Regions from separate parts of the Streptomyces sp. NPDC092296 genome, predicted to be linked through region 4. Evidence: riboswitches for the same ligand, from Rfam matches in the RefSeq annotation. Region 4 holds a riboswitch; each other region holds the start of a gene.

Region 1 (6,946 bases), on a different contig from region 4:
CGTCCGCCAGGACGTCCATCACCGCCCACTGCCCGGCGGGCAGCTCGGGCGGCGCGGCGCTGATGACCCGCAGCAGCGCCACATGGTCCAGCCGTACGCCCTTCGCGGACGAGGTGCCGGCCAGTGCCGCGTACGGCGGCACCAGCGGGCGGCCCCGGGAACGGGCGGTCATGACCGGGCGTCACCGGTGCGGACCCGGGCGGCCATGGTCTTGCCGGCCAGCCGGCCGATCTGGTCGCGCACCACGTACGCCAGCTGCTCCAGGCGGACACCGGGACCGGCGTGGACGGCGAGGGTGCTGTTGCGGCCGGTGGGGGTCAGCAGGATGTAGCCGTTGTCGGCGGTGCGCACCACCACGTCCTGGAGCGAGGCGGCCTCCACCCCGGCGAACACGGCGGCCATCGCCGCGCAGGCGCCCTTGGCGGAGCTGGCGACGGCCGCCGCCCGGTCGGCCTCGTCGCGGTCCAGACCGGCGCCGGCCCACTGGGTGACCAGGCCGTCGTCGGCCACCAGCAGGGCCGTGCGGGCGTCGGACACCTCGTCCAGGATGGCCTGAAGGGGCCAGTTCTTCTCGTGGTCCATCATTCGCCGGTCCTCTCGGGGAAGTCGGATGCCTCTACGGCACGCTGGAAGCCCGCCCAGTCCGGCTCGGGTCGGGGGCCGCGCGCGGCCTCGGGGGACGCGGCGGCGGTGGGGGCTGCCACGGGGGCGGGGGCGGGGGTGGCGGCCGTGCGGCGGCGGCGCTGCGGCAGGCCCTCCGGGCCGACGGGCGGAGGGATGTCCATCCGCCCGGAGTGCGCCCGGGGGGTGGCCGCGTCCAGCGGGTGGGTGCGCTCGTCCAGCCGGGTCAGCAGCGCGGTGGGGACGAACACCACGACCCGAACCCCGCCGTACGGGGAGGGGCTGCCCAGGTTCACCCCGAAGCCGTACTCGCTCACCAGCCGGCCGACCACCGCCAGTCCCCGGCGGGGCGGGTCGCCCAGGTCGGAGAAGTGCACCGGGAGGTGGCCGCCGGCCACCGCCATCGCGCGGTCCCGCTCCTCGCGGGTCATGCCGACCCCGGCATCGTCGATGGTGACGACCGCGCCGTTGTGCGCCGACTCGGTGGTGATCCACAGTGCGCTGTCCGGCGGTGAGAAACGCAGTCCGTTGCCGATCAGCGCGGTGAGGACCATCGCCAGCGGCTCCACGGCGTGCGCGGCGACGGCGGTGCCGGTGGCGACCCGGTGCACCGCCCTGATCCGGTCCACCTGCTTCAGCCGGGAACCGGCGCCGCTGACGATGTCGGCCAGGTGGGCGACCTCGCGGACCACTCCCGGCCACGACCCGGACAGTACCGCCAACTCCTGGACCAGGCGCAGCAGCTGCTCATTGGTGTGGTCCAGCTCGCGCAGGGCCGCGTTGGCCTCGGCCATCTCCCGGCCGGAGAACCGCATCTGATGGGTGCGCAGCCGGCTCTGGGTGTCGTACAGGGCGACCTGCATGGACCGGGTGGCGCCGCTCAGCACCGCCGCCGCGCCGGACTCGGTACGGGCCTGCTCGGCCAGCACCGCCTCTTCGACCTGGTGCAGGCACTGCTGGAGCAGGTCGGCGGGCTCACTGCCGGGTAAACGGCTGTCGGACAGGCCGGGGTCACGGGAGAACGGCAGCGCCGCGCGGCGGGCGGCGGCGGGCAGGCGGACCTCGGCGAACTCGCGTAACGCGGCGGTGAGGTCCGCTAACTCCCGGCGCGCCTGTTCGGCGCGCTGGTCGGCGTCGGCGGCCAGGGCTTCGGCCTGCTGGGCGCGGGTGGCGGCCTGCTCGGCCCGCTCCCGGGCCCTGCGGACTTCGGTGTCGCTCCGGGCGCGCTCGTGCTGCCGCTTCACCGCCTCGGCTTCGGCGGTCTCGGCGCGGGTGGTCGCCTGGGTGGTCTCGCGTCGGCGCCGGGTCAGCGCGGGCCGCATGGCTGCCGCGCCTCCGGCGGCGCCGACGGCGGCTGTCGCGGCGACGACAGCCACGTCTATCGGGATCATCGGGGTTTGCCTAGGGTCGGGGGCCGGGTGGGTGCCGCGGGGCAGGTCGGTGCCGTCGGCGAGGCGACGCGCGGCGTGATCACTCTGGCACGATTATGCCGACGTCCTGAACGCAGGAGGTCACTTTGGCCATTTCGTACGGGCTCACGGGCACGTGCGCCGCCCCTGGCGGGGGGCGCGGGGAAGTGACGGGCACGTGCCCCACCAGGGCGCGAGGAACTGCGCGGCCGGCCGACCACCGAGGTAGTGGGGTCCGTACGGCGGTGAGTTGCAGGTGCGAAGGGGGTTTTTCGCGCAGTTCCTCGCGCCCCTGGGAGGTGCAGGGTTGCCGAACGGGGGCGAAGTGCAGGTCAGGGCGGGGTTATTCGCGCAGTTCCTCGCGCCCCTGGGAGGTGCAGGGTTGCCGAACGGGGGCGAAGTGCAGGTCAGGGCGGGGTCATTCGCGCAGTACCCCGCGCCCCTGGGGAGGCGCAGGGTTGCCGAACGGGGGGTGAAGTGCAGGTCAGGGCGGGGTGGGGGTCAGCGGGTGAGGACGCAGTCGCCGCAGAGGGGGCCCCGGGTGTCGGGGGCGGCGCGGTAGATGAGGCAGCAGCTGCGGCGGCGGAACGCCCCCGTGGGGGTGGTGGTGCTCGCGGCCCGCAGTGGGGGGCGGGCGAGCAGCAGGGCGGCGAGCGTACGGACGCGGTCGGCCAGGGCCGGGCGGGCGGACGCGATCATGTCGGCCGCGCCGTTGACGGCGGAAGCCGCATTGCCGTGCAGGATCTGCGGCGAGACCGAGAACGGCCGGAAGGCGGCGGCCAGTTCCGCCAGGCCGGTGTCCAGCAGCCTGCATCCCAGCAGCTCCGCGAGCTGTTCCGGGGTGCGCCGCTCCGCGATCGGGCCGTCGGGGGCGGAGAGCGGGACGGGTCCGCCGAGGACGGGCTGCCACCACAGCGTGCCGAGGTCCGGCGCCAGCAGCCGGCCGTGCAGCACGGCGGCGGCCAGCGCCGGGGACAGCAGCCGGGCCGCCAGCCCGAGGTGGGCCACCGAGGCGGCCACCCGCAGCTCTACCGCGTCCGCGGCCTGACCGCCCGCCAGGGCCAGCCAGTCGCGTACCGCCGCCACCCGGGCCGCCGGGACGGCCGGGTCGCGGACCAGCTCGGACATGGGCCGCCACGGCGGGGTCGGCGCCGAGCCCGCCGGGTGGGTGTGCAGGGCGAAGAACGGCCCGAGCGCGGTGATCTCCTCGATCACCGCGCTCGACGCCGGTCCGTCAGGGCCGGAAGCGGTCATGCGCCGACCGGGTCCGGCTCCCGGGTGGGGGCGCCGGTCGCGGTCCGGGGCTGGAGCAGGCGCTCGGCCAGCGGGCCGAAGACCAGTCCGATGGCCGCCCAGAGCAGCAGCTGCGCGGCGACGGAGTAGAACCGGAACGAGAAGAGCAGATCCGCCGGGAAGCCCGGGAAGACGATCGCGCCCTTGTCGTCGGTCAGCGGCAGCGGCGTCTCCGTGGCGTGGTCGCCGTAGTGCTCCTTGTTGAACGCCAGGTGGCCGAACGACGGCATGATCAGCATGACGATCCCGATCGCGACGACGAACGCGGCGGCGGCCAGCAGCGTGGCGTTCCAGTTGCCGAAGCGCGGCTGGAGCCGCCTGCCGAGCCAGACGGCGCCGACCGAGAAGGCGACCGAGAACACCACCATCAGCAGGTAGAGGCCGCTGCGGGCGCCGATGGTCTCCTCGTGGCCGATCGCGGGCGGGTTGGCCGGGTACTTGACGAACGGCACCAGGTAGAGCGCGAGGAACCCGGCCCCGGCCACCAGCAGCGCCAGCGGCCGCGCCCGCAGCCCGCCGACCCGGCCCAGGCAGACGGCGTAGGCCACGGCGAACAGGGCGCCCATGGCCATGCCGAAGAGGATCATGCCCACGCCGATGCCGACGTCGGCCTGGATGGTGCGGCTGAACAGGTCCGGGTCCGCTGCCTCCGTGGTCAGGCCGGTGGCCTTGTCCAGGACGGCCTGGGCGGCGTCACGGCCGCTCTCGTAGTCGATGGCCTTGGTGATCTGCGGTTCGGCGAAGATCCGCGCGAAGACGAAGGCGAGCAGGCCCGCGACTGCGCCGGCGAGTACGCCGCGCAGGAGGAGCTTCTTTTCCATGTCGAGTTGTCCGTGCCTTCTTCGAACCGGTCAGTGGCAGGGGAAGCCGAGGAAGTGCCGGGCGTCGTGGACGAACTCGTGCACATGCATGTCGTTGCCGAACACCGAGACGGCGCCCTGGTCGACACCGATGAAGTAGTAGGCGATCAGCGCGATCAGCGCGGTACCGGCAAGCCAGAGTACGGACTTGGAGACCGGCAGGACGACCGGTGTGGCGGCCGGACGGGGCGTGGAGACACTGCTGCTCACGGAGAGCCCTCCTTCGGGGATCGTGCGTCCCTTGATCAAATGGGCGGTGTGATGGAGGAGTGTCTGACTTCACCGGTCACCGTGGGTGACCGGCACACAGTGGCGCGACCGTGCTGGATTCTCACCAGCTTCCTCATGCCATCACTACTCAGGGAGCGTAGGGGGCGCCGCTCCGGTGCGTCAATCAGACCGGTCGTACCCGTACCGGGCGGCCGGGGCGCGCAACACCGCAGGTGAGCCGCGCCCCGGCCGCCGCCGGGTCAGGAACCTGGGTCAGGAGTCCGCTCCCGGCAGGCCGCCCCGCACCTCGCGGGCGGCCGTGACCAGGTTCTCCAGCGAGGCCCTGACCTCCGGCCAGCCCCGGGTCTTCAGACCGCAGTCGGGGTTGACCCAGAGCCGCTCGGCGGGGATGGCGTCAAGCCCCCTGCGCAGCAGGGCGGCCGCCTCCTCGGCGCTCGGGACGCGCGGCGAGTGGATGTCGTACACCCCGGGGCCGACCTCGCGCGGGTAGCCGGCGGCGGCCAGCTCGTCCGCGACCTGCATGTGGGAGCGGGCGGCCTCCAGGGAGATCACATCGGCGTCGAGGTCGTCGATGGCCTGGAGGATGTCCCCGAACTCCGCGTAGCACATATGGGTGTGGATCTGGGTGGCCGGGCGGACGCCTGCGGTGGTGAGGCGGAATGCCTCGGTGGCCCAGTCCAGATACGCGGGCCGGTCGGCCGCGCGCAGCGGCAGCGTCTCGCGCAGCGCGGGCTCGTCCACCTGGATCACGGCGGTACCGGCCGCCTCCAGGTCGGCCACCTCGTCGCGCAGGGCGAGGGCGACCTGCCGGGCGGTCTCGCCGAGCGGCTGGTCGTCGCGGACGAAGGACCAGGCCAGCATGGTGACCGGGCCGGTGAGCATGCCCTTGACCGGGCGGTCGGTGAGCGACTGGGCGTACCGGGTCCAGCGGACCGTCATCGGCTCGGGGCGGGAGATGTCCCCGGCCAGCACCGGCGGCCGCACATAGCGGGTGCCGTACGACTGGACCCAGCCGTGCCGGGTGGCCAGGTAGCCGGTGAGCTGTTCGGCGAAGTACTGCACCATGTCGTTGCGCTCGGGCTCGCCGTGCACCAGGACGTCGAGTCCGGCCTTCTCCTGGAAGCCGATGACCTCGCGTACCTCGGCCTCGATGCGCTGCTCGTACGCCGCGCCGTCGATCCGGCCGGCCCGCAGGTCGGCGCGGGCGGTACGCAGTTCGGCGGTCTGCGGGAAGGAGCCGATGGTGGTGGTCGGCAGCAGCGGCAGCCGCAGCCGAGCCTGCTGGGCGGTGGCCCGCTGCTGGTACGGCTGGGAGCGGCGGGTGTCGGCGTCGGTGACGGCCGCGCTGCGGGCGCGGACCGCCGGGTCGCGGGTGAGCGGGGAGTCGGCGCGGGAGGCGAGGTCGGCGCGGTTGGCGGCGAGTTCGGCCGCGATGGTGTCGGTGCCCTGGGTCAGCCCCTTGGCCAGGGTGACGATCTCGGCGGTCTTCTGGCGGGCGAAGGCGAGCCAGCGCAGGATCTGCGGGTCGAGGTCGCGTTCGGCGGCGGCGTCCAGCGGGACGTGCAGCAGCGAGCAGGAGGCGGCCACGTCCACCCGGTCGGCCAGACCGAGCAGGGTCGCCAGGGTGGCGAGCGACTTCCCCAGGTCGTTGATCCAGACGTTGCGGCCGTCGACCACGCCGGCGACCAGGCGCTTACCGGGCAGTCCGCCGGCGGCGGCCAGGTCCTCCAGGTTGGCGGCGGCCGGGCCGGTGAAGTCCAGCGCCAGGCCGTCGACCGGGGCCTTGGCGAGCACGGGCAGCGCCGAACCGAGGCGGTCGAAGTACGAGGCGACCAGCAGCCTGGGCCGGTCGGTGCGGCCGCCCAGCTCGCGGTAGGCGCGGGCGGCGGCATCCAGCTCGGCCGGGGTGCGGTCCTGCACCAGCGCGGGTTCGTCCAGCTGTACCCACTCGGCGCCGGCGGCGCGCAGGTCGGCCAGGAGCTCGGCGTAGACGGGGAGCAGCCGGTCCAGCAGGGTGAGCGGCTGGAAGTCCTCCGCGACGCCGGGGGCGGGCTTGGCCAGCAGCAGATAGCTGACCGGGCCGACCAGCACCGGGCGGGCGGTGAGGCCCAGCGCCAGGGCTTCCGTCAGCTCGCCCACCTGCTTGGCCGGGTTCGCGGTGAAGACGGTGTCGGGGTCGAGTTCGGGCACCAAGTAGTGGTAATTGGTGTCAAACCACTTGGTCATCTCCAGCGGCGCCACGTCCTGGGTGCCACGGGCCATGGCGAAGTAGCCGTCCAGCGGGTCGGCGTCGACCGCCGCGCGGTGGCGGGCGGGGATCGCGCCGACGGCGACCGTGGTGTCCAGCACGTGGTCGTAGAGCGAGGAGTCACCGGTGGGCACCTCGTGGATGCCCGCGTCGGCGAGCTGCCGCCAGTTGGACCGGCGCAGGTCGGCCGCCGTCTCCCGGAGGGCGTCGGCGGTGAGCCGGCCCTTCCAGTAGCCCTCGATGGCCTTCTTGAGCTCCCGGTCGGGGCCCTGGCGGGGGTAGCC
Region 2 (6,946 bases), on a different contig from region 4:
TCTCGCACAGGTAGCCGTCGATGTGCATCACGAACTCGTCGAACGCGGCGTCGTCCGGCTGCTCGTCCACGTGCAGGTCGTGGTGCAGTTCGGCGGCCTTGACCAGCGTCCAGATCTGCGCCCGCACCGCCGGGGCCTTCGCCGGGTCCAGATCGCTGATCAGCGCGTACTCATCGAGCAGCTGCTCCAGCTTGGCCAGGTCGCCATAGCTGTCGGCGCGGGCCATCGGTGGCACCAGGTGGTCGACCACGGTGGCGTGGCCGCGCCGCTTGGCCTGGGTGCCCTCGCCGGGGTCGTTGACGATGAACGGGTAGATCAGCGGCAGCTCGCCCAGCACCGCGTCCGGCGCGCAGCCGGCCGACAGGCCCAGCCCCTTGCCGGGCAGCCACTCCATGGTGCCGTGCTTGCCCAGGTGGACGACGGCGTCGGCGCCGAAGGAGTGGTCCAGCCAGCGGTAGGCGGCCAGGTAGTGGTGCGAGGGCGGCAGGTCGGGGTCGTGGTAGATGGCGATCGGGTTCTCACCGAAGCCGCGCGGCGGCTGGATCATCACCACCACGTTGCCGAACCGCAGCGAGGCGAGCACGATCTCCTCGCCGTCCACGTACAGGGTGCCCGGCGGCTCCCCCCAGTGCTCGCGGATGGACTCCCGCAGGCCGGGCTCCAGCGCCTCGAACCACTGCCGGTAGTCGGCCAGCGGCACCCGCGCCGGGGCGGCCCGCAACTGCTCCTCGGTCAGCCACTCCACATCGTGGCCGCCGGCCGCGATCAGCCGGTGGATCAGCTCGTCGCCGTCCTCGGGGAAGTCACCGGTCCGGTAGCCGGCCGCCCGCAGCGCCTGGAGCAGCGCGACGGCGGAGGCGGGGGTGTCCAGGCCGACCGCGTTGCCGACCCGGGAGTGCTTGGTCGGGTACGCGGTGAACATCAGGCAGACCCGCTGCTCGGCGCGGGACTTGTGCTTCAGCGCGGCGTAGCGGTACGCGATCCCGGCCAGCCGGGCGGCCCGCTCCGGGTCCGCGACATAGCAGAACACCCCGTCGGCGTCGGCCTCCTTGAAGGAGAACGGCACGCCGATGATCCGCCCGTCGAACTCCGGGATCGCCACCTGCATCGCCGCGTCCATCGGGGAGAGCGCCGCGTCCGACTCCGCCCAGGCGGCCCGGCTGCCGGTCAGGCAGAGGCCCTGGATCACCGGTACGTCCAGCTCGGCCAGCGCGCCGACGTCCCACGCCTCGTCCTCGCCGCCCGCCGACGCCTCGGCCGCCACCGTGCCGCCCGCCGCCAGCACCGTCGCCACGACCGCGTCGCAGCCGCCCAGCAGCTCGTACAGCCCGGGGTCGGCGCCGCGCAGCGAGCCGCAGAAGACCGGCAGCGCATTGCCGCCCCTGGCCTCCACCGCGTCGCAGAGCACATCCACGAAGCCGGTGTTGCCGGAGAGCTCGTGCGCCCGGTAGAAGAGCACACCCACCGTCGGGCGCCCCTCCCGCCGCTCGCGCGCCCCGTGCACGCCGAACTGCGCCATGGGCTGCGGCGGCGCGAAGCCCTCCCCGGTCAGCAGCACCGTGTCGGAGAGGAACCGGGCCAGCTCCCCGAGGTTGCCCGGCCCGCCCTCCACCAGGTACGCCAGCGACTCGGCGACCACACCGGCCGGCACCGAGGACATGGCCATCAGCTCCGCGTCGGGCACCGACTCGCCGCCCAGCAGCACGGTCGGCACCCCCGAGGCGGCGAGGGCGGCCAGCCCGTCCTCCCAGGCGCGGCGGCCGCCGAGCAGCCGCACCACGGCCACGTCGGCGCCGTCCAGCAGCGCGGGCAGCTCGGTGGCTGCGTCGACCCGGGTGGGGTTGCCGATCCGGTACGGGGCGCCGGAGGCGCGGGCCGCCAGCAGGTCGGTGTCGGCGGTGGACAGCAGCAGCACGGTGGCCCGGCTGGTCACCGCCTCGGCGGGGTCGGTCGGCAGGGTGGCGCCGGGCATGGGGGTCTCTCCTGGATTCGGTCGGCCGGGGCTCGGCTCACGGGGGGTGCGGTCGGGCGTGGGATGGCGGTCGGGGCGGGTCACGGTGCGCCCGGGGGCGTGAACGGCGGGCCCTGGGCGGGCACGCCGTCCTCGATCAGCCGCCAGAGCGCGGCGGTGTCGGCGTGCTGTTCGATCAGGTCGCCCAGCCGGTCGAGGCGCTGCTCGCGGGCGGCGGCGAAGCTGCTGTCCGGTGCGGCGGTGAAGTCGCGTCCGGCGAGCCGGGCGACCTCGGTCAGGAAGGCGCGGCGGAAGCCGTCGTTCTCCAGCGCGCCGTGCCAGGTGGTGCCCCAGACGGCGCCGCTGCGGCAGCCGTCCAGAAACGGTTCGCCGCCCTCCACCGCGACCACGCCGTGGTGGATCTCGTACGCCTCCACCCGCTCGCCGTACGCCTGGCCGACCGGGCGGCCGAGGGTCTTCTCCCGGGCGAACTCCACCCGGACCGGCAGCAGCCCGAGGCCGGGCACCTCACCGGCCCGCGACTCCACCCGGTCGACGATCAGCCGGGAGAGCATCTGGAAGCCGCCGCACACCCCCAGCACCGGCCGCCCGTCGGCGGCCCGCCGGGTGATCGCGTCGGCCAGGCCGCGTTCGCGCAGCCAGGCCAGGTCGGCCACGGTGGCCCGGGTGCCGGGCAGCACCACCAGGTCGGCGTCCGCGATCTCCTCCGGCCGCGACGCCCAGCGGACCAGCACTCCCGGCTCCTGCGCCAGCGCGTCCAGGTCGGTGAAGTTGGACAGCCTCGGCAGCCGCACCACCGCGACCCGCAGCACCTCGGCGCCGTACGGGGCGGCCACCCCCTCGCCGCCCCGGTCCACGGCGGTGGCCAGGTCGAGGGAGTCCTCCGCGTCCAGCCAGAGCCCGGAGAGCATCGGCAGCACCCCCATGACCGGACGGGACGTCAGCTTCTCCAGCATGTCCAGCCCGGGTTGCAGCAGCCGGACGTCGCCACGGAACTTGTTGACCAGCCAGCCCGCCACATGCCGCTGGTCCTCGGCGTCCAGCAGCGCCAGCGTCCCGTACATCGAGGCGAAGACCCCGCCCCGGTCGATGTCCCCGACCACCACCACCGGCAGTGCGGCGGCCGTGGCCAGGCCCATGTTGGCGATGTCCCGGTCGCGCAAGTTGATCTCGGCGGGGGAGCCGGCGCCCTCGCAGACCACCACGTCGAAGCGGTGCCGCAGCTCGGCCAGGCACTCCAGGGCCCGCGCCAGCAGCAGCGGCTTGCGCTCCCGGTAGTCCAGCGCGCCGACCTCGGCCACCGGGCGGCCCAGCAGCACCACCTGGCTGCGTCCGTCGCCGCCCGGCTTGAGCAGCACCGGGTTCATCGCCGCCTCGGGCGCCACCCGGGCGGCGGCCGCCTGCATCGCCTGGGCGCGGCCGATCTCGGCGCCGTCGGCGGTGACCATCGAGTTCAGCGACATGTTCTGCGCCTTGAACGGCGCCACCCTGACGCCCTGCCGGGCCAGCCAGCGGCAGATCCCGGCGGTGACCACGCTCTTGCCCGCGTCCGAGGTGGTCCCCGCCACCAGCAGCGCCCCGCTCATCGGCCCGCCCTCCGGCTGCGCAGCCGGCCGGCCGCCCACCGCGCGGTGACGGTGGCGCCCAGCGCCAGCAGCCCCACCCGGCGGGACAGCAGGCACGCCCGCTCGATGTCCGCGACCTGGACCGGCCGCAGTTCCGCGCCCAGCACCGGGCGGTGCTCCACCCGGCTGCCGTACGCCAGTGTCCCGCCCAGCCGCACGCCCAGCGCCCCCGCGAACGCCGACTCGGCCTGCCCGGCGTTGGGGCTGGGGTGCGCCGAGCCGTCCCGCCGCCACACCCGCCAGGCCCGGCCCGGCTCGGGCGCGGCGGCGACGGTCAGCAGCGCGGTCAGCCGGGCGCCGGGCCAGCCCGCCACGTCGTCCAGCCGGGCGGCGGCCCAGCCGAAGCGGCGGTGGCGCGGGGTGCGGTGGCCGACCATGGCGTCCAGGGTGTTGACCGCGCGGAAGGCCAGCAGCCCGGGGGTACCGGCCAGGGCGCCCCAGGTCAGCGCGTTGACCACCGCGTCGGCGGTGTTCTCCGCGACGGACTCCACCACGGCGCGGGCCAGCTGCGGGCCGTCCAGGTGCTGCGGGTCGCGCCCGCACAGATGCGGCAGCCGGGCGCGGGCCGCGGCCAGGTCGCCCGTCTCCAGCGCGGCGGCGATGGTGCGTGCCTCGCGGGACAGCGAGGTGCCGCCGAGCACCGTCCAGACGGCGCCCGCCGCCAGCAGCGCCCGCGCCGGGGCCCGGTGGCCGAGCGTCCGTTCGGCGGCGACCGCGCCGACCGCGACGGCGCCCACGCACAGGGCGGTGTGGACGGCGCCGGCGGCCCGGTGGTCGCGCCACAGGCGGCGCTCCAGCGCGGCGGCGGCGGTGCCGAAGGCGGCCACCGGGTGGCCGCGCCGGGGGTCGGCGAGCAGGGCGTCGACGGCGTACCCGGCGACCGCACCGACGGCGAAGGCGGTGGGCCCGGGTACGGCGCGCGCAACCGGCGTGCGCACGCCGGTCAGCCGCTGCGGCGGGTGGACGGGTGGGGGCGGGACGGCCCCGAGGGTCGGTCGGGTACCCGGGCAGCCTGCATCGCGCGTGTCCTCACTCAGGGTCCGCGCCCTGGATCGACGAGCCGGCGGCGAGAGTCTCCTGGCTTCCGGATCGGCACACCCCCGGGCCTTCCAGCGGCCGGTTCGCGGCTGCCGTGGCCATGGTTCGAGGGTGCTCCCCGGTGACAGTGGCGGGACCGCGCCGGATTCGCACCGGCTTCCTCTCCATGCCTCCGTACTGGCCCGAAGATCCCACCACGCGCCCGGTCGCAGCGTCAACACGGTGCGGGGAGGGTTCGGTCACACTCCACCCCTGCGACCTGCGGCTCTGCCGGATGTGGCGGTCTGCGGTCGGGTGGGCGGGGGTGGTCGGGTGGGTGGGTCGTGGGGTCAGGCGGCTGTCTCGGCGCGGTGCGGGGGCCGTCCGGCGGTGGCGTGGGGCAGGCGGTGTACGGCCGGATGCGGGGGCCTGCGGTCGGGCGGGCGGGGGTGGTCGGGTGGGTGGGTCGTGGAGTCAGGCGGCCGTCTCGGCGCGGTGCCGGGGCCGCCCGGCGGTGGCGCGGGACAGGCGGTGTACGGCCAGATCGGCGGGCGCGGCGGGCCGGGCGGGGGCGGGCAGGGCGGTGGTGCCCGGGGCTGCTTCGGCCGGGGCGGCGGCCAGGCGGACCAGCCCCACCGCTCTGCCGAGCGGTTGCGCGGCGGCCCCCGGCAGCTCGTCCGCAGGCGGCGCGAACGCCCGGTCCTCCAGCCAGGACATCCCGAGCAGTAGCAGGAGCAGCAGCGGGGGGACCAGCAGGCCGACAAGCACGATCATGACTACCGCCTGGGTTCGGGCACGGAAGCGGCGGCAGCAGCGCTGCCCCGCCACGGGACGCCGGCCGCCGGGAAGCCTCACCCCGCACCGCGGCCTTCTCTGCGGCTTGCCGCCCTCGCCGCTCGCAAACGCCCCCCGGCCTGCCAAGCCCCGCAGCCCGCCAAGCCCCCCCGGCCCGCCAAGCCCCCCCGGCCCGCCAAGCCCCCCCGGCCCGCCAAGCCCCCCCGGCCCGCCAAGCCCCGCAGCCCGCCAATCCCCCCGGCCCGCCAAGCCTCCCAGCCCGCCAAGGCCCCCGGCCCGCGAAGACCCCGGCCCCGCGAACGCCCCCGCCCCGCGCACCCGCCGGTCGGCCGTGCGCCGGGAGTGCTCCCCTGGCCCGGTGGCGGGCGGCCCGGCATGCTGAGCGCCATGGACACGACGTGGATGCTGTACGGGGCCAACGGCTACACCGGCCGGCTGATCGCACACCTCGCCGTCGAACGCGGCCACCGCCCGCTGCTGGCCGGCCGGTCGGCGGCCCCGGTCGCCGCCCTCGCCGCAGAGCTGGGCCTGGAGCACCGGGTCTTCGACCTCACCGACGCCGCCGCCGTCCGCACCGCGCTGGCCGGGGTCGGCGCGGTCGCGCACTGCGCGGGGCCGTTCTCCGCCACCGCCGTGCCGCTGGCCGAAGCCTGCCTGGCCACCGGCACCCACTACCTGGACATCACCGGTGAGATCGACGTCTTCGAGCAACTGCACGCCCGGGACGGCGACGCCCGCGCGGCCGGGGTGGTGCTGCTGCCCGGGGCCGGCTTCGACGTGGTGCCCACCGACTGCCTGGCCGCCATGGTCGCCGCCGAGGTCCCCGGCGCCGACCGGCTCGACCTGGCCGTGCTGCCCGGCCGCGGCCTCAGCCCCGGCACCGCCAGGACCGTGCTGGAGGGCCTGGCGCTCGGCGGCCGGGCCCGGGTCGGCGGCCGGATCGTCCCGGTGCCGCCCGGTTGGCGCAGCGTACGGGCGGACTTCCCCTCCGGGCCGCGTACCGTCCACTCCATCCCCTGGGGCGATGTCGCCACCGCCCACCACTCCACCGGCATCCCCGGCACCACCACCTACGCCGCGCTGCCCGCCGCCGCCCGCCGCGCCCAGAGCCTGGCCGCCCCGCTGCTGCGCCGCCCCGCCGTGCGGCGCGCGGCCGGGCTGCTGGCGGACCGGCTGCTGCCCGGCCCGGACCGCGCCCACCGGGCCCGCTCCCGCGCCGAGGTCTGGGCCCGCGCCTCCGCCCCCTCCGGCGAGGCGGCCACCGCCGCCCTGAGCTGCCCGGACCCGTACGACCTCACGGCCGACAGCGTGCTGCGCGCCGTCACCCTGCTGCTGGCCGCCGACCTCCCGCCGGGCACCCACACCCCGTCCACCGCCTTCGGCGCCGACTTCGTCACCACCCTGGACGGGGTCAAGCTCACCGGCCCCACCCCGACCCCCTGAAGCACCGACCCCCTGAGGCACCGGGCCCCTGAAGCGCCGACCCCCTGAAGCACCGGGCCCCGGGCCCTCAGTGGCGGCCGGAGATCAGGTCGGC
Region 3 (6,946 bases), on a different contig from region 4:
CTGGAGCAGCCGCTGCCCGACCAGCCACCGGTGCGGCGTCGTCCCGGTCTCCTGCTGGAACCGCCGGGCGAAGGTACGCGGCGACATGTGCACCCGGGCCGCCAGCTGCTTGACGGTCGCCTCCCGGTCGAGGTTGCGCCGCATCCAGTCCAGCACCCCGGCCAGCGAGTCGCCCTGGGCCTCGGGCAGCGGGCGGTCGACGTACTGCGCCTGGCCGCCGTCCCGGTGCGGGGCGACCACCATCCGACGGGCGATGGCCAGGGCCACCTCGCTGCCCTGCTCCTGGCGGACCACGTGCAGGCAGGCGTCGATGCCCGCCGCGGTGCCGGCCGAGGTGACCACCTGGCCCGCGTCCACGTAGAGCACGTCCGGTTCCAGGGTGGCCAGCGGGAACCGCGCCGCCAGCAGGTCGGTGTGCCGCCAGTGGGTGGTGCAGCGGCGGCCGTCCAGCAGCCCGGCCGCGCCCAGCAGGAACGCCCCGGAGCAGATGGAGAGCACCCGGGCGCCGCGCTCCACGGCCTGCCGCAGCGCCAGCAGCAGCTCCGGCGGGTACTCGTCGCGGATGTGGGTGGCGGCGGCGATGACCAGGTCGGCGCTGGCCAGCCGCTCGGGACCGTACGGGGCGTCGATGCTGAACCCGGCGTGGGTGCGCACCGGCCCGGGGCGGTCGGCGGCGAGCGCGAAGTCGTAGCGCGGCAGCCCCTGCTCGCTGCGGTCCAGCCCGAAGACCTCGCAGGCGACACCCAGCTCGAACGGATGGGCCTCCTCCAGCACCACCGCGACGACATCCTTCAGCATGCCGCCCAGCTTGCCCGCTCCGGGCCGTGGACACCAGGCCCTGGTGGCAGTTTTTCGCGGAGATGTGACATTGCTGCCACTCGTTGCAGGCGCAAGCAGGGAGCCACCCTGGAGCCATGGAATCGGTAGGGGCAATCCTCGCGGTCGTCGGCGGCTTCGGCCTCCTCGGCCTGCTCGTCGGCCTGGACGCCAGGCACCACCGCAGCATCGGCGGCCACCGGACCACCGGCTATCCGGACGACCCCGACCACCGGCCGGCCCGCGAGGGCGGCCGCGACGACCTCCCGGCCGAGCGGTGGCGGCTCTCGGTCACACTGGGCGGATGGACATCGCCGTACGGACCGCACGCGAGGAGGACCTCGACGCTGCGGGCCGCATCACCGCCGCCGTCTTCGTCGGAGACGGCCACACCTCGGCGGACAGCGACTACGTCGCCCTGCTCCGCGACGCCCGCACCCGGGCCGCCGAGGCGGAACTCCTCGTCGCCGTCGACCGGGCAGCCGCCGACCGCCCAGCCGCCGACCGCCCAGCCGGCCCCCGGGACGCCCCGGCAGCCGTGCTCGGCTCCGTGACGCTCGCCCTGCCCGGCTCCGCCTGGGCGGACATCGCCCGGCCCGACGAGGGCGAGCTGCGGATGCTGGCGGTCTCCCCCGCCGCCCGGGGCCGGGGCGTGGGCGAGGCGCTGGTCCGGGCGGCCATGGACCGGGTCCGCGCGCAGGGGCTGCCCCGGATGGCGTTCTCCACCCAGCAGGGCATGCACGCCGCCCACCGGCTGTACGAGCGGGTGGGCTTCCGGCGGGCCCCGGAGCGCGACTGGTCGCCCTTCCCGGGCGTCGACCTGTGGGTGTACGCGGCCGATCTGTGACCCTCCGCAGCCGCTCTCTCCGGGAAGCCCGTCCGGCGCGCGCCACTACATGTGGTGGTGCATCGCACACCCGCCACTAGATGTATGCTCACTTCCGCTGTCGACGCAGGGGAACCCGGTGCGAATCCGGGACTGCCCCGCAGCGGTGAGCGGGCCTGGCCCCGCGAGTCCGACTACCTGCCGACGGTCCGCCCGGCGCGCTTCACCACGCCGTCGAGCGGTGTACGTCCGGGCCTCGCGGGTGGGCCGGGGACGCAGCGCGCAACCAGGGCGGCCGTCGGCCGTCGGGTGCGCGCCGGCGCTCCCTGCTCCCGTGCGGTCCCGGTGCCCCTCAGGCCGGAGGAGAGAGAGCGCCTTGACCACCGCTGCCCCCGCAGAAGCCGCCTCGGCAGTCCCGGATCGGGACGAGCCCGGTACCGCGCTGCTGCGCGTGCTCACCGACTGCGCCGCCGATCTGCCCCAGGTCGACCCCGGCCATGTCGCCGCCGCCGCGCTGCGCGGCCGGCACGCCGGGTCCGACTTCGCCGAGCTGCGCGGACTCGCCGTGGAGGCCGCCGCCGCGCTGATCGCGGAGGACCCCCAGTACTCCCGGCTCGCGGCCCGGCTGCTGGCCCGGGAGATCGCGGACGAGGCCGCCGACGAGGGCGCGGTGTGCTTCACCGCCTCCATCGCCCTCGGCCACCGCGAGGGGCTGATCGGTGACAGCACGGCCGACTTCGTGGCCCGGCACGCCGACGCGCTGGACGCGCTGATCGACCAGGACGGCGACGGCCGCTTCGAGTACTTCGGCCTGCGCACCGTGCAGTCCCGCTACCTGCTGCGCCACCCGATCACCCGCCGGGTGATCGAGACCCCGCAGCACTTCCTGCTCCGGGTCGCCTGCGGGCTGGCGAACGAGGACTCCACGGACGCGGTCGCCGAGCTGTACCGGCTGATGAGCCGACTGGACTACCTGCCCTCCTCCCCCACCCTGTTCAACTCCGGCACCCGGCATCCGCAGATGTCCTCCTGCTACCTGCTGGACTCCCCGCTGGACGAGCTGGACTCGATCTACAGCCGCTACGCCCAGATCGCCCGGCTCTCCAAGCACGCTGGCGGCATCGGCCTCTCGTACAGCCGCATCCGCTCCCGGGGCTCGCTGATCCGGGGCACCAACGGCAAGTCCAACGGCATCGTGCCGTTCCTGCGCACCCTGGACTCCTCGGTCGCCGCCGTGAACCAGGGCGGCCGGCGCAAGGGCGCGGCCTGCGTCTACCTGGAGACCTGGCACGCCGACATCGAGGAGTTCCTGGAGCTGCGGGACAGCACCGGCGAGGAGGCGCGGCGCACCCACAACCTCAACCTGGCGCACTGGATTCCGGACGAGTTCATGCGCCGGGTCGAGGCCGACGCCGAGTGGTCGCTGTTCTCCCCGGTCGACACGCCCGAGCTGGTCGACCTGTGGGGCGCCGACTTCGACGCCGCGTACCTGAAGGCCGAGCAGGCCGGCAAGGCGGTGCGGACCATCCCCGCCCGCACCCTGTACGCCCGGATGATGCGCACCCTGGCGCAGACCGGCAACGGCTGGATGACCTTCAAGGACGCCTCCAACCGGGCCGCCAACCAGACCGCGTTGCCCGGCCGCACGGTGCACTCCTCCAATCTGTGCACCGAGATCCTGGAGGTGACGGACGACTCGGAGACGGCCGTCTGCAACCTGGGGTCGATCAACCTGGCCACCCACCTCGCGGAGCACCCCACCGGCCTGCTGGACGCGCTGGACTGGGAGCGGCTGGACGCCACCGTGCGCACCGCCGTGACGTTCCTGGACCGCGTGGTGGACATCAACTTCTATCCGACGCCCGAGTCCGGCGCCTCCAACTCCCGCTGGCGGCCGGTGGGCCTGGGCGCGATGGGCTTGCAGGACGTCTTCTTCCGGCTGCGGCTGCCCTTCGACTCGCCCGAGGCGGCGCAGCTCTCCACGCTGATCGCCGAGCGCATCATGCTGGCCGCGTACGAGACCTCCTGCGACCTGGCGGAGTCGCTCGGCCGGCACCCCGCGTACGAGGAGACCCGGGCCGCGCGCGGACAGCTGCACATCGACCACTTCCCGACCGCCGCCCCGCACTGGACCGGCCGCTGGGAGGCGCTGCGCGCCCGGCTGGCCGAGACCGGGCTGCGCAACTCGCTGCTGCTGGCCATCGCGCCGACCGCCACCATCGCGTCCATCGCGGGCGTCTATGAGTGCATCGAGCCGCAGGTCTCCAACCTCTTCAAGCGCGAGACGCTCAGCGGGGAGTTCCTCCAGGTCAACCCGTACCTGGTGGCCGACCTCAAGAGCCGGGGCCTGTGGACGGCCGCCACCCGCGACGCGCTGCGCGCCGCCAACGGCTCCGCCCAGGACCTCCCCGGGGTGCCCGCCGACCTCAAGTCGCTCTACCGCACGGCCTGGGAGCTGCCGCAGCGGGCGCTGATCGACCTGGCCGCCGAGCGGATGCCGTACCTGGACCAGAGCCAGTCGCTCAACCTGTTCCTGGCCGCGCCCACCATCGGCAAACTCAGCTCGATGTACGCGTACGCCTGGAAGAAGGGGCTGAAGACCACCTACTACCTGCGTTCGCGCCCGGCGACCCGGATCGCCCAGGCCGCCGCGGGTGCCGCCGCCCCCGCCACCGTCCCCGCCCCCACCACGGAGGAGCAGGCCATCGCCTGCTCCCTGGAGAACCCCGAGTCCTGCGAGGCCTGCCAGTGACCACCCCCGCCGCCAAGAAGAACCTGCTCAACCCGGGCTTCGAGCTGACGCTGCGCCCGATGCGCTACCCGGACTTCTACGACCGCTACCGGGACGCGATCAAGAACACCTGGACCGTGGAGGAGGTGGACCTGCACTCCGACGTGGCGGACCTGGCCAAGCTCAGCGACGGCGAGCGGCACCTGCTGGGGCGGCTGATCGCGTTCTTCGCGACCGGTGACTCCATCGTCTCCAACAACCTGGTGCTGACGCTCTACAAGCACATCAACTCGCCCGAGGCGCGGCTCTACCTCTCCCGGCAGCTGTTCGAGGAGGCGGTGCACGTCCAGTTCTATCTGACGCTGCTGGACACCTACCTGCCCGACCCGGACGACCGCGCGGCCGCCTTCGACGCGGTGGAGTCCATCCCCTCCATCCGGGAGAAGGCGCAGTTCTGCTTCCGCTGGATGGACTCGGTGGAGAAGCTGGACCGGCTGGAGACCCGGGAGGACCGCCGCCGGTTCCTGCTCAACCTGATCTGCTTCGCGGCGTGCATCGAGGGGCTGTTCTTCTACGGCGCCTTCGCCTATGTGTACTGGTTCCGCAGCCGCGGCCTGCTGCACGGGCTGGCCACCGGCACCAACTGGGTGTTCCGCGACGAGTCCATGCACATGGAGTTCGCCTACTCGGTGGTGGACACCGTCCGCGCCGAGGAGCCCGACCTCTTCGACGAGGAGATGGGGCGGCAGGTCACCACGATGCTGGAGGAGGCCGTCGCGGCGGAGCTCCAGTTCGCCCGCGACCTGTGCGGCGACGGGCTGCCGGGGATGAACACCGACTCCATGCGGCAGTACCTGGAGTGCGTCGCGGACCAGCGCCTCGCCCGGCTCGGGCTGCCGATCCGCTACGGCTCGGCCAACCCGTTCGGGTTCATGGAGCTGCAGAACGTCCAGGAGCTGACCAACTTCTTCGAGCGCCGCGTCTCGGCCTACCAGGTCGCGGTGGAGGGCTCGGTCTCCTTCGACGACGACTTCTGACCGGCGACATCTGACCGGCGACATCTGACCGGCCGCGGTGGGGGGGGGCGGGCCGACCGGCCCGCCCCCGCCCACCGTCCGCTCAGTCGTTGGGGACGGTGGCGTACTTGGGGGTGAGCTCCGCCATCTGCCGCAGCGCGTCCTTGCGGTCGCGCTTGGAAAGCCGGTCGATGTAGAGGTAGCCGTTCAGGTGGTCGGTCTCGTGCTGGAGGCAGCGGGCGAAGAAGCCGGTGCCCTCCAGCCGGATCTCATTGCCGTCCTTGTCCCGGCCGGTGACCGCCGCGTAGTCCGGGCGGGCCAGGTCGGCGTAGGCGCCGGGGACGGACAGGCAGCCCTCGGGGGACTCGTCCAGCAGCCGGCGGCCGGCGTCCAGCTCCTCCAGCACCGGGTTGACGATGTGCCCGACGTGGCGGACGCCCTCGTCGTCCGGGCAGTCGTAGACGAAGACCCGGCTGTCCACGCCGATCTGGTTGGCGGCCAGGCCGACGCCGTCGGCGGCGTACATCGAGACGAACATGTCGTCGATCAGCGCGGCGAGGTCGGTGCCGAAGTCGGTGACGACCTGGCAGGGGCGGTGCAGCACCGGGTTGCCGACGACCGTGATCGGCCGGGCCGTCCCCCGGGAGGTGTCCGGCTCCTCACCGACCACCCGCTGGGGCTGCTCGGGGGTCTCGGCCGGGTCGTGCTGGTGCTCGTGCTGCTCCGCCATCGCTGTTCCGCTTCGTCTTCCTACTGGTGACCGGGCTGCTGGTGGCCCGGCCACTGCTGACCGGGCTGTCTGTGGGCCGTGCGGGACCAAGCGTACGGCCCCGATGCCGGGCCGCGCCCCTTACCTGCGGGCCTGCGGACGGTCAGCAGACCTCTTCCAGGTCCCGGTAGGCCCTGCTGCCGGGGCAGGCCGCCACCCAGCGGTCCAGCAGCGGCCGCACCAGGTCGGCGGGGGCCGCGAGGCCGCACTCCCGCTCGGCTATCCAGGACAGGCCCTCGCCGCGGTGGCTGAGGTGGCTGAGGTGCCCCGGGTGGGCGGCGTCGCCGTCGTCGTGCGGGTCGTGGTGCTCGGTGCTGCCGTCGTCGGTGTCCATCCGGCTCTCCGAACAGGCCCGGCAGAGCAGCCGTACCGAGGACGTCCAGTCCTCCGCCGCATAGCCGGCGTCGGAGACCAGCCGCTCCAGCGCGTCGCGGTCCGGCTCGGTGGCGGCGTGCAGCAGCACCACATGGGTGGGCACCGGGGAGGGCGCCCACAGCTCGATCTCGTCGAAGACCGGGTACGCCACGCCGTCCGCGACCCGCTCGCCGTGCGGGGCGCCGTCGTGCAGCACCACCTCGCCCCAGCGGCGGCCGGAGGACGGCAGCGGGATGGAGAGCACCTCGACCCGGGCCGGATCGAGCCGGCGGCCCCAGACCACCTCGGACTCCCCCTCCGGGGAGAGCCGCACCGGGGTGGTGCCGAAGTCCAGCCGTACCGGGCCCTCGCCGGTCGGCACCCGCAGGCCGTACGCCTGCCAGGCGCGGCGGGCCAGCGCCCAGTCCTGGAGG
Region 4 (6,946 bases):
GGCAGGTAGCCGCCGTCGGCGGACTGCCGGCCGATCAGGTACGCCGTCGCCTTGGCCGGCGCCTCGCCGGTGCCGGGGAGCTTCGCCAGCGCGAGGACGGCTTCGGCGGTCGCGGACGGGTCGGAGTCGCACCGCTCGCCCGTGGAGAGCATCGAGCCGGAGAAGCCGCCGTCGGCGCACTGCATGCCGGTGAGCCGGTCGACGGCCGAGGCCGGCGGGGTGACGCCGCCCCGGGCCAGGGCGAGCAGGGCGCGGGCCTGGGTGCCGGGTGAGAAGGCGCCGTAGAAGTCGCCGGCGGCGGTGCAGTTGCCGAGGCTGCCGACCGACTCGCACACATGGTCGGTGAGGTCCGCGAGCAGGTCGCGACCGGCGACCGAGGTCGGGTCGCCGCCCAGCACCTCGGTGAGCAGGGCCAGGTTCGCGGCGGCGGCCGGGCTGGGCACGGTCACGGTGGGGTCGGGGAAGAGGTAGTCGGTGATGTGCTCGGTCAGGAAGCCGTCGATCGCGCGGACGGTGCTGTCCGGGCCGCCGGCTGCGGCGAGCGCGAGGCCGACCCCGGCGGTGGCCGCGTAGTCCGTGCCGAAGCCGTCGAAGACGTGGTCACCGTCGGTGAGCTGCTCGGTGAGCCACCGGGCGGCGGCGTCCACGTCCGCCGTACCGCCGCCGGGGGTCACCGGCGGGGTGGTCGGCGGCGTGGTGGGTGGCGTGGTGGGCGGGGTGGTCGCGGTGCCCTGGGCGCGGACGGAGTCGGGAGTGAAGGACGGGCCGCCGGTCGTACCGCCGAGGTCGGTCGGGCCGAACACCCAGGCCTCGACCTCGCCGTCCTTCGGGTGGTCGCTCAGCGCGCCCAGCGGGGAGTACGTCCAGCTCTGCTGCCCGGCCGGGGCGATCCAGAACGACCAGTAGGCGTTGGCGGGCGGCGTCAGTACGCAGGGCTCATCGGCCGGGGTCGGGTACTGGGCGCCGCCGTCGAAGGCGTCGCTGCCGATCCGGCAGATGAAGCCGGGGCCGTCGTGCACGGTGCCGGTGGTGGTGAACCCGGCGTTGTGCAGCAGGTTCATCCCGGTGGTGGGGTGCGCGTCGCAGCCCCGGGCCACCGGGCCGCCCCAGTGGCCGAAGTCCACGGCGACGATCGCGCCGCTGGTGGGTGTGCAGCCACCGATCGGGTCGGCGTGCGCGGTACCGGCGGCCGACAGCAGACCGGTGGTCAGGGTGCCGACGACAAGCGCGGCGGCGCTGAACAGGGCGATGGCGCGCGGCTGCCTGCGGCCGCGTCTGACGGGTCGAAGCACGGTGCCCCTCGGTCCGGCCGGCGGGGAGGGCAGGCCGCGGAAGGGCGGACGGCTGCGCGGGGTATGCCGACCGGTCGTCCGTGCCGTAGTCCTCGACGGCGAGCGTGACTTGCAGTTCAGCGCAGGTAATCCGGCTCGCCCGCCTCACGGAGGGCCTACGGTTGCGGGTCAGCGCCGGACTTGGACCGGCTTCCCCTGGTCGCTGAATCGAAAATGCGTTTTATGTGACCACGCCGTCCGGTCTCCCGTCAACGGCGCCCACGGTCGCCTTTTGTCACCCCGTCAGGCCCCCTTACGCCGCGGTCGTCCGCCACCTACGCTCGCCCTGTCGCCGCGTGGGGGAACCCGGTGTGAATCCGGGGCTGACGCGCAACGGTATGGGCGGCTCCTCCCGAGCCGACCGAGCCCGATCACCCGCCCGGCGGCGCTGCATCCGCGGAAGCCTGGCCACGCGATCGGGCGGCTACCGCCTCGGCACGGGGTGGTCCGCAGCGGCCCACCGGGCCAGGGGCGCGCTGCCGCCCCTACCCAAGGAGCCCTTCCCATGAGCGTGCGCACCACCGCGCGCAGGTCCCGAGCCCTGGCCACCGCCGTACCGCTGGCCGTCGGCGCCCTCCTGCTGAGCACCGCACCGGCCGGCGCCACCTCCACCCCGGCGCAGATCGCCACCTCCACCGCCAACGGTGTCGCCTATCTGAAGTCCCTTCAGGGGCCCGACGGCGGTTACGCGGGCGGCGGGCTCTCCAACGAGTGGGCGTTCAGTGCCCTCGCCGCCGCCGGTACGGCCGCCGTGGACATCACCCCCGGCGGCGACACCGGCAAGAACGCCCGGACCGTCTACCGCAGCCTGCTCGCCACCAGCAGCTGGCCCGGCAGCGCCCCGGTCGGCCCGCCCCCGCCGTGCCCTACCGCCCGGCAGCCGGGGGCCGCTGCTCCTCGGCTGCGGCGCGGGCGGCCAGGACCTCCAGGGCCGCCGCACGGGTGTTGGCCACATGGCGTCGGGCGAGGTGCGCGGCGGTCTGCGGGTCGCCCGACCGCAGGGCCTGGAACAGCTCCTCGTGCTCACCGCACATCAGCGGTGCGTCCCCCGGCTCGGCGGTGAGCCGGAACAGCCGGTGCAGCCGTCCGTCCAGTGGCTGCATCAGGTTTTGGAGCAGCGGGTTCCCGGACAGGACGACGATCTGGCGGTGGAAGTCGGCGTTGAGGGCCGCGACATCGCGGGCCCGGCCGCGCTCGGCGGCCCGGCGGGCGCGCCCGAGCAGCTGCTCCAGCCGCCGCAGCCCGGCCGGGTCGGCGTGCCGTGCGGCCAGCTCGGCGGCGAGTGCCTCCAGGGTCTCGCGGACGTCGAAAAAGTGCGCGGTGTCCGCCACCCCGACCTGGGAGACGGTGGTGCCGCGCCGGGGCCGGGTGATGAGGAAGCCCTCGGTCTCCAGCCGCTGCATGGCCTCGCGCACCGGGATGCGGGAGACCTCGAACTCGGCGGCGAGGTTGCGTTCGACCACCCGCCGGCCGGGTTCGAGCTGCCCCTCGATGATCCGCTCGCGAAGCGCCTCGTACACCTGATCGCGCAGGGATCTGTCCCCGGCCCCGATGCTGGTGCCCCACCCGGTCTCCGCCATCTTGCGCCTTCCCGCTGCCCACCGTGGTGCCCTTCTGCGGATCATCCTAGTGCCCACCAGGGGAAAGAACCCCTTGCCTGGTATTTGGTATACCAAGTAGCTTGTGCGTGCCCTCGGGTCCCCGGTCGGCGGAACCGCCACAGTGCGTGCGTCCGCCGAGCGGCTGCCCGATCCCTCATGCGTTCGGAAAACCCATGCACAGCACCCCCGCACACCCCACCGTGTTGGCCGATGTCACCCTGCCCGACGGCCGGCGCGCGGACGTGTCCCTGCGTGACGGCCGCATCGCGGCCGTCCACGATCGCGGCACGGGCCGCAGCTCGGAGCGCAGCTCGGACCGCGGCTCGCCCACCGGCCCGCCCACCGCCCCCGACCGGGGCCGGATCGAGCTGGCGGGAGCACTGCTGCTCCCCGCCCTGGTGGACGGCCACTCCCATCTGGACAAGACCTTCCTCGGAGCGCCCTGGCAGCCCCACACCGGCGGCAGCAGCGTCCGCGAACGGGTGGCGGCCGAACTCGACGCCCGGCAGCGCCTCACCACCCCGGTCACCGAGCGCGCCCAGGCGCTGGTCCACCGCATGGTCGGCCACGGCACGGGGCACACCCGCTCCCATGTCGACATCGACCCCCACTCCCGCCTGGCCAACCTGCACGCGCTGCTGGAGGTCCGCGAACGGGTGGGCGACCTGATCTCCCTCCAGCTCGTGGCCTTCCCGCAGAGCGGAGTGGTCAGCGCACCGGGCGTCCCCGACCTGCTGGACGCGGCGCTGCGCGACGGCGCCGACCTCGTCGGGGGCCTCGATCCCCAGGGCTTCGACGGCGACGCCGACGCGCAGCTCGACATCGTCTTCGGGCTCGCGGAGCGGCACGGCGTCGGCGTCGACCTGCATCTGCACGACCCCGGCGAGGCGGGTGCCGCGCAGCTGCGCGCCATCGCGGACCGGACCGCCGCGCTCGGCCTCGGCGGGCGGGTCACGGTCAGCCATGCGTACTGCCTCGGCGAGGTCGGCGGTGCCGTGTTCGCCCGTACGGCGGCGGTGCTCGCCCGCGCCGGGGTGTCCATCCTCACCAACGGTCCGGCCGGGCCGATGCCTCCCGTGCTGCGGCTGCGCGAGGCGGGCGTCCGCGTCTTCGCCGGCTCCGACAACATCCGCGACGCCTGGTGGCCGTACGGAACCGGCGACATGCTGGAGCGGGCGACCATCATCGGCCTGCGCTCCGAGCTGATGTCCGATCAGGAGCTGCACATCGCGGCCTCGCTGGTCACGACCGAAGCCGCCGCCGCCCTGGGCCTGGAGCGCTACGGACTGCGGCCCGGCGACCGCGCCGACCTGGTCGCCGTCGCGGCCGGCGGCGTCACCGAGGCGGTCGCCGCCCACCCCCGGCGGCTGCTGGTGCTGCACGCCGGTCGCGTGGTGGCGACCAACGGCTGCCCGGTGGCTGCCCTGCCCACCCCCGAGCCGGGCATGCAGCGCGCCTGGTAGCGCCCCCTCCCCTACTCCCCGTCCTGCCTGACCCACCCGTCCCACCCGTTCAACGAGGAGTCCCATGTCCGCCCCCACCGACTCCGGCGCCCCCGCGACGCACCCGAGCACCCCAACCGCCAAGCCGCCCGCCCCCGACGGCACCACCCTGAAGAGCGCCGCCATCGGCGTCTCCGACCTGGTCTTCTTCGTGGTGGCCGCCGCCGCCCCACTGACCGCCGTGGCCGGAGTCGCCCCGGCCGCCATGGCAATGGGCGGCCTCGCCACCCCCCTCGGCTACATCCTCTCCGGCGCGCTGCTGGCCCTCTTCGCCGCCGGCTTCACCGCGATGAGCCGCTACGTCCGCAACGCCGGCGCCTTCTACGCCTATGTCGCCCGTGGCCTGGGCAAGGCCACCGGCGTCGGGACGGCCTATGTCGCGGTGCTGTCCTACAACCTGGTGGAGATCGGACTCGTCGCCTGCTTCGGCTACTTCGCGTCGAGCGGTGTCACGGACCTCACCGGCCTCTCCTCGCCCTGGTGGCTCTGGTCGGCGCTCTGCGTCGCGGGCGTCGGCGTGCTCGGCTGGCTCCGGGTCACCCTCAGCGCCAAGGTGCTGGGCATCGCGCTGGTCCTGGAGGTCGTGGTCCTGCTGATCCTGGAGGGCGGGGTACTGGGCCACCGGGGCGCTGCGGCGCTGGACCCGGTGGCGCTGAACCCGACGTCGCTGGGCGGCGCGGGCGTGGCCGGCATGTTCGTCCTGGCCATCGGCGCCTTCACCGGATTCGAGGCGACCGCGATCTACGCGGAGGAGGCCCGGGACCCCCGGCGCACCGTGCCGCGCGCCACCTTCATCGCCGTCGGCTTCCTCGCCGTCTTCTACGCCTTCGCCGTGTGGGTGGTGATGGGCGCCTTCGGTGCCGAGAACGCGGTGCGGGTCGCGCAGGGCGACAACGGGTCGGACATGGTCTTCGGCGCGGCCGGCCGGTTCGTCGGCTCCTGGCTGTCCGACAGCATGCACGTACTGATCATCACCAGCGCGTTCGCCGCCACCCTCGCCTTCCACAACGCCGCCGCCCGCTACATGTACGCCCTCGGCCGCGAGGGGCTGCTGCCCCGCCCGCTCGGCCGGGTCTCCCCGCGCACCGGCTCGCCGGGCACCGCGGTGGCGGTGCAGTGCCTGGTCGCGGCGGTGATCGTCGGCATCGGCGCGCTGAGCGGCGCCGACCCGTACGCGGTGGTATTCCTGTGGCCGAACGGCACCGGTGTGCTGGGCATCATGGCCATGCAGGCCCTCGCCGCCCTGGCGGTGTTCGGCTTCTTCCGCCGCGACCGCCGGGGGGTCTCCGCCTTCCGGGCCGTCTGGGCGCCGCTGCTCTCCTGCCTGGGGATCACCGTGCTGACCGTTCTCGCGGCGCTGCGGTTCGACCTGCTCACCGGGGCGTCCGGCGCGGTCAACCTCGGCCTGGTCATCCCGCTGCCGGTGGTGTTCTGCATCGGCCTCGTCGTCGCCCGGCACATCCGCCGTACCGACCCGCAGCGGTACGCCCGGCTCACCACCGTCCACGTCGAACGCGACTGAGGCGGTCTCGCGGAGTCCCGGTGGTCCCCGGCGGCGGTTGCCGCCGGGGACCACCGGTGCGCGGTCAGCCCAGGGTGCAGGGCGAGCCGTTGAGGGTGAAGGCCGTCGGGGCGGCGGAGTTCCCGTTGTGGTTGGCCTGGAAGCCGAAGCTCTGGTTGCCACCCGGCGGGATGGAGGCGTTGTACGAGAGGTTCTGGGCCGTGACCGCGCCGCTGACCGGGCTGATGGTCGCGTTCCAGGCGGAGGTGACGGTCTGCCCGGCGGGCAGGGTGAACGCCAGCGACCAGTTGTTCAGCGTCGTCGAGCCGGTGTTGGTGACGGTGACCGAGGCGGTGAGGCCGGTGTTCCAGGCGCTCACCACGTAGCCGACCTTGCAGCTACCGGTACCGCCGGTGGGCGGCGTGGTCGGCGGGGTGGTCGGGGGCGTGGTGGGCGGGGTGGTCGGCGGCGTGGTGGGCGGAGTGGTCGGCGGGTTGGTGGGAGGCGTGGAGCCGTCCAGCCCGAAGAAGGAGATGGCGCGGGCGGCCATGCCGCTGGTCGGCAGCGAGTGCCCGACGCCCTGGATGCTGATCCCCTCGACCGGGGCCTGGGTGACGTTGGAGCCGTACCGGGTGCGGGTCCAGCCGGACTGCGGGGAGTCGGTCAGGACCGGGGTCTGGCTCACGCCCAGCACATTGGTCCACTGCTTGATCTCTTCGCCGAAGTTCGGGTAGGACAGCGTGGTGTCGGCGGTACCGTGCCACAGCTGCATCCGGGGCCGGGCGCCGTTGTAGCCGGGGTAGGCGGCCCGGACCAGGTCGCCCCACTGCTGGGGGGTCTTGCTGATGGTGCCACCGGAACAGGCGCTGTTCCAGCTGGAGCCGTCCGTGGTGGCGAAGCAGCCGAACGGCACGCCCATGAAGGCGGACCCGGCCTTGAACACGTCGGGGTAGTCGCCCAGCAGGACGTTGGTCATCATGGCGCCCGAGGAGGCACCCGTGACGTACACCC

Evidence for each region. Region 4 has a riboswitch for cobalamin ahead of ACIQGZ_RS28115 (prenyltransferase/squalene oxidase repeat-containing protein). Riboswitches for the same ligand answer to the same signal wherever they lie in the genome.
Region 1: it holds a riboswitch for cobalamin, as region 4 does, so the genes downstream of both, ACIQGZ_RS09175 (CbtB-domain containing protein) here and ACIQGZ_RS28115 (prenyltransferase/squalene oxidase repeat-containing protein) in region 4, are expected to answer to the same signal.
Region 2: it holds a riboswitch for cobalamin, as region 4 does, so the genes downstream of both, ACIQGZ_RS21030 (cobalamin biosynthesis protein) here and ACIQGZ_RS28115 (prenyltransferase/squalene oxidase repeat-containing protein) in region 4, are expected to answer to the same signal.
Region 3: it holds a riboswitch for cobalamin, as region 4 does, so the genes downstream of both, ACIQGZ_RS06300 (ribonucleoside-diphosphate reductase subunit alpha) here and ACIQGZ_RS28115 (prenyltransferase/squalene oxidase repeat-containing protein) in region 4, are expected to answer to the same signal.

The regions. Positions count from the first base shown of each region.
Region 1 covers NZ_JBIVRB010000002.1:349,764-356,709, reverse strand. Annotated here, with positions in the region: gene ACIQGZ_RS09200 (DUF742 domain-containing protein) at 1-172, opposite strand, end outside; gene ACIQGZ_RS09195 (roadblock/LC7 domain-containing protein) at 169-585, opposite strand; gene ACIQGZ_RS09190 (ATP-binding protein) at 582-2,012, opposite strand; gene ACIQGZ_RS09185 ((2Fe-2S)-binding protein) at 2,532-3,284, opposite strand; gene ACIQGZ_RS09180 (CbtA family protein) at 3,281-4,144, opposite strand; gene ACIQGZ_RS09175 (CbtB-domain containing protein) at 4,175-4,393, opposite strand; cobalamin riboswitch at 4,432-4,582, opposite strand; gene metE (5-methyltetrahydropteroyltriglutamate--homocysteine S-methyltransferase) at 4,667-6,946, opposite strand, start outside.
Region 2 covers NZ_JBIVRB010000010.1:68,420-75,365, forward strand. Annotated here, with positions in the region: gene cobN (cobaltochelatase subunit CobN) at 1-1,972, opposite strand, end outside; gene ACIQGZ_RS21025 (cobyric acid synthase) at 2,053-3,558, opposite strand; gene ACIQGZ_RS21030 (cobalamin biosynthesis protein) at 3,555-4,535, opposite strand; cobalamin riboswitch at 4,647-4,838, opposite strand; gene ACIQGZ_RS21035 (hypothetical protein) at 5,089-5,388, opposite strand; gene ACIQGZ_RS21040 (saccharopine dehydrogenase family protein) at 5,797-6,852, shown strand; gene ACIQGZ_RS21045 (NAD(P)/FAD-dependent oxidoreductase) at 6,920-6,946, opposite strand, start outside.
Region 3 covers NZ_JBIVRB010000001.1:1,351,677-1,358,622, reverse strand. Annotated here, with positions in the region: gene ACIQGZ_RS06310 (helix-turn-helix domain-containing protein) at 1-798, opposite strand, end outside; gene ACIQGZ_RS06305 (GNAT family N-acetyltransferase) at 1,121-1,663, shown strand; cobalamin riboswitch at 1,741-1,863, shown strand; gene ACIQGZ_RS06300 (ribonucleoside-diphosphate reductase subunit alpha) at 2,019-4,394, shown strand; gene ACIQGZ_RS06295 (ribonucleotide-diphosphate reductase subunit beta) at 4,454-5,410, shown strand; partial or broken gene def (peptide deformylase) at 5,493-6,035, opposite strand; gene ACIQGZ_RS06285 (tetratricopeptide repeat protein) at 6,262-6,946, opposite strand, start outside.
Region 4 covers NZ_JBIVRB010000021.1:60,761-67,706, forward strand. Annotated here, with positions in the region: gene ACIQGZ_RS28115 (prenyltransferase/squalene oxidase repeat-containing protein) at 1-1,292, opposite strand, end outside; cobalamin riboswitch at 1,395-1,543, opposite strand; cobalamin riboswitch at 1,631-1,708, shown strand; partial or broken gene ACIQGZ_RS28120 (hypothetical protein) at 1,837-2,178, shown strand; gene ACIQGZ_RS28125 (GntR family transcriptional regulator) at 2,198-2,911, opposite strand; gene ACIQGZ_RS28130 (amidohydrolase family protein) at 3,106-4,395, shown strand; gene ACIQGZ_RS28135 (APC family permease) at 4,460-5,956, shown strand; gene ACIQGZ_RS28140 (PHB depolymerase family esterase) at 6,021-6,946, opposite strand, start outside.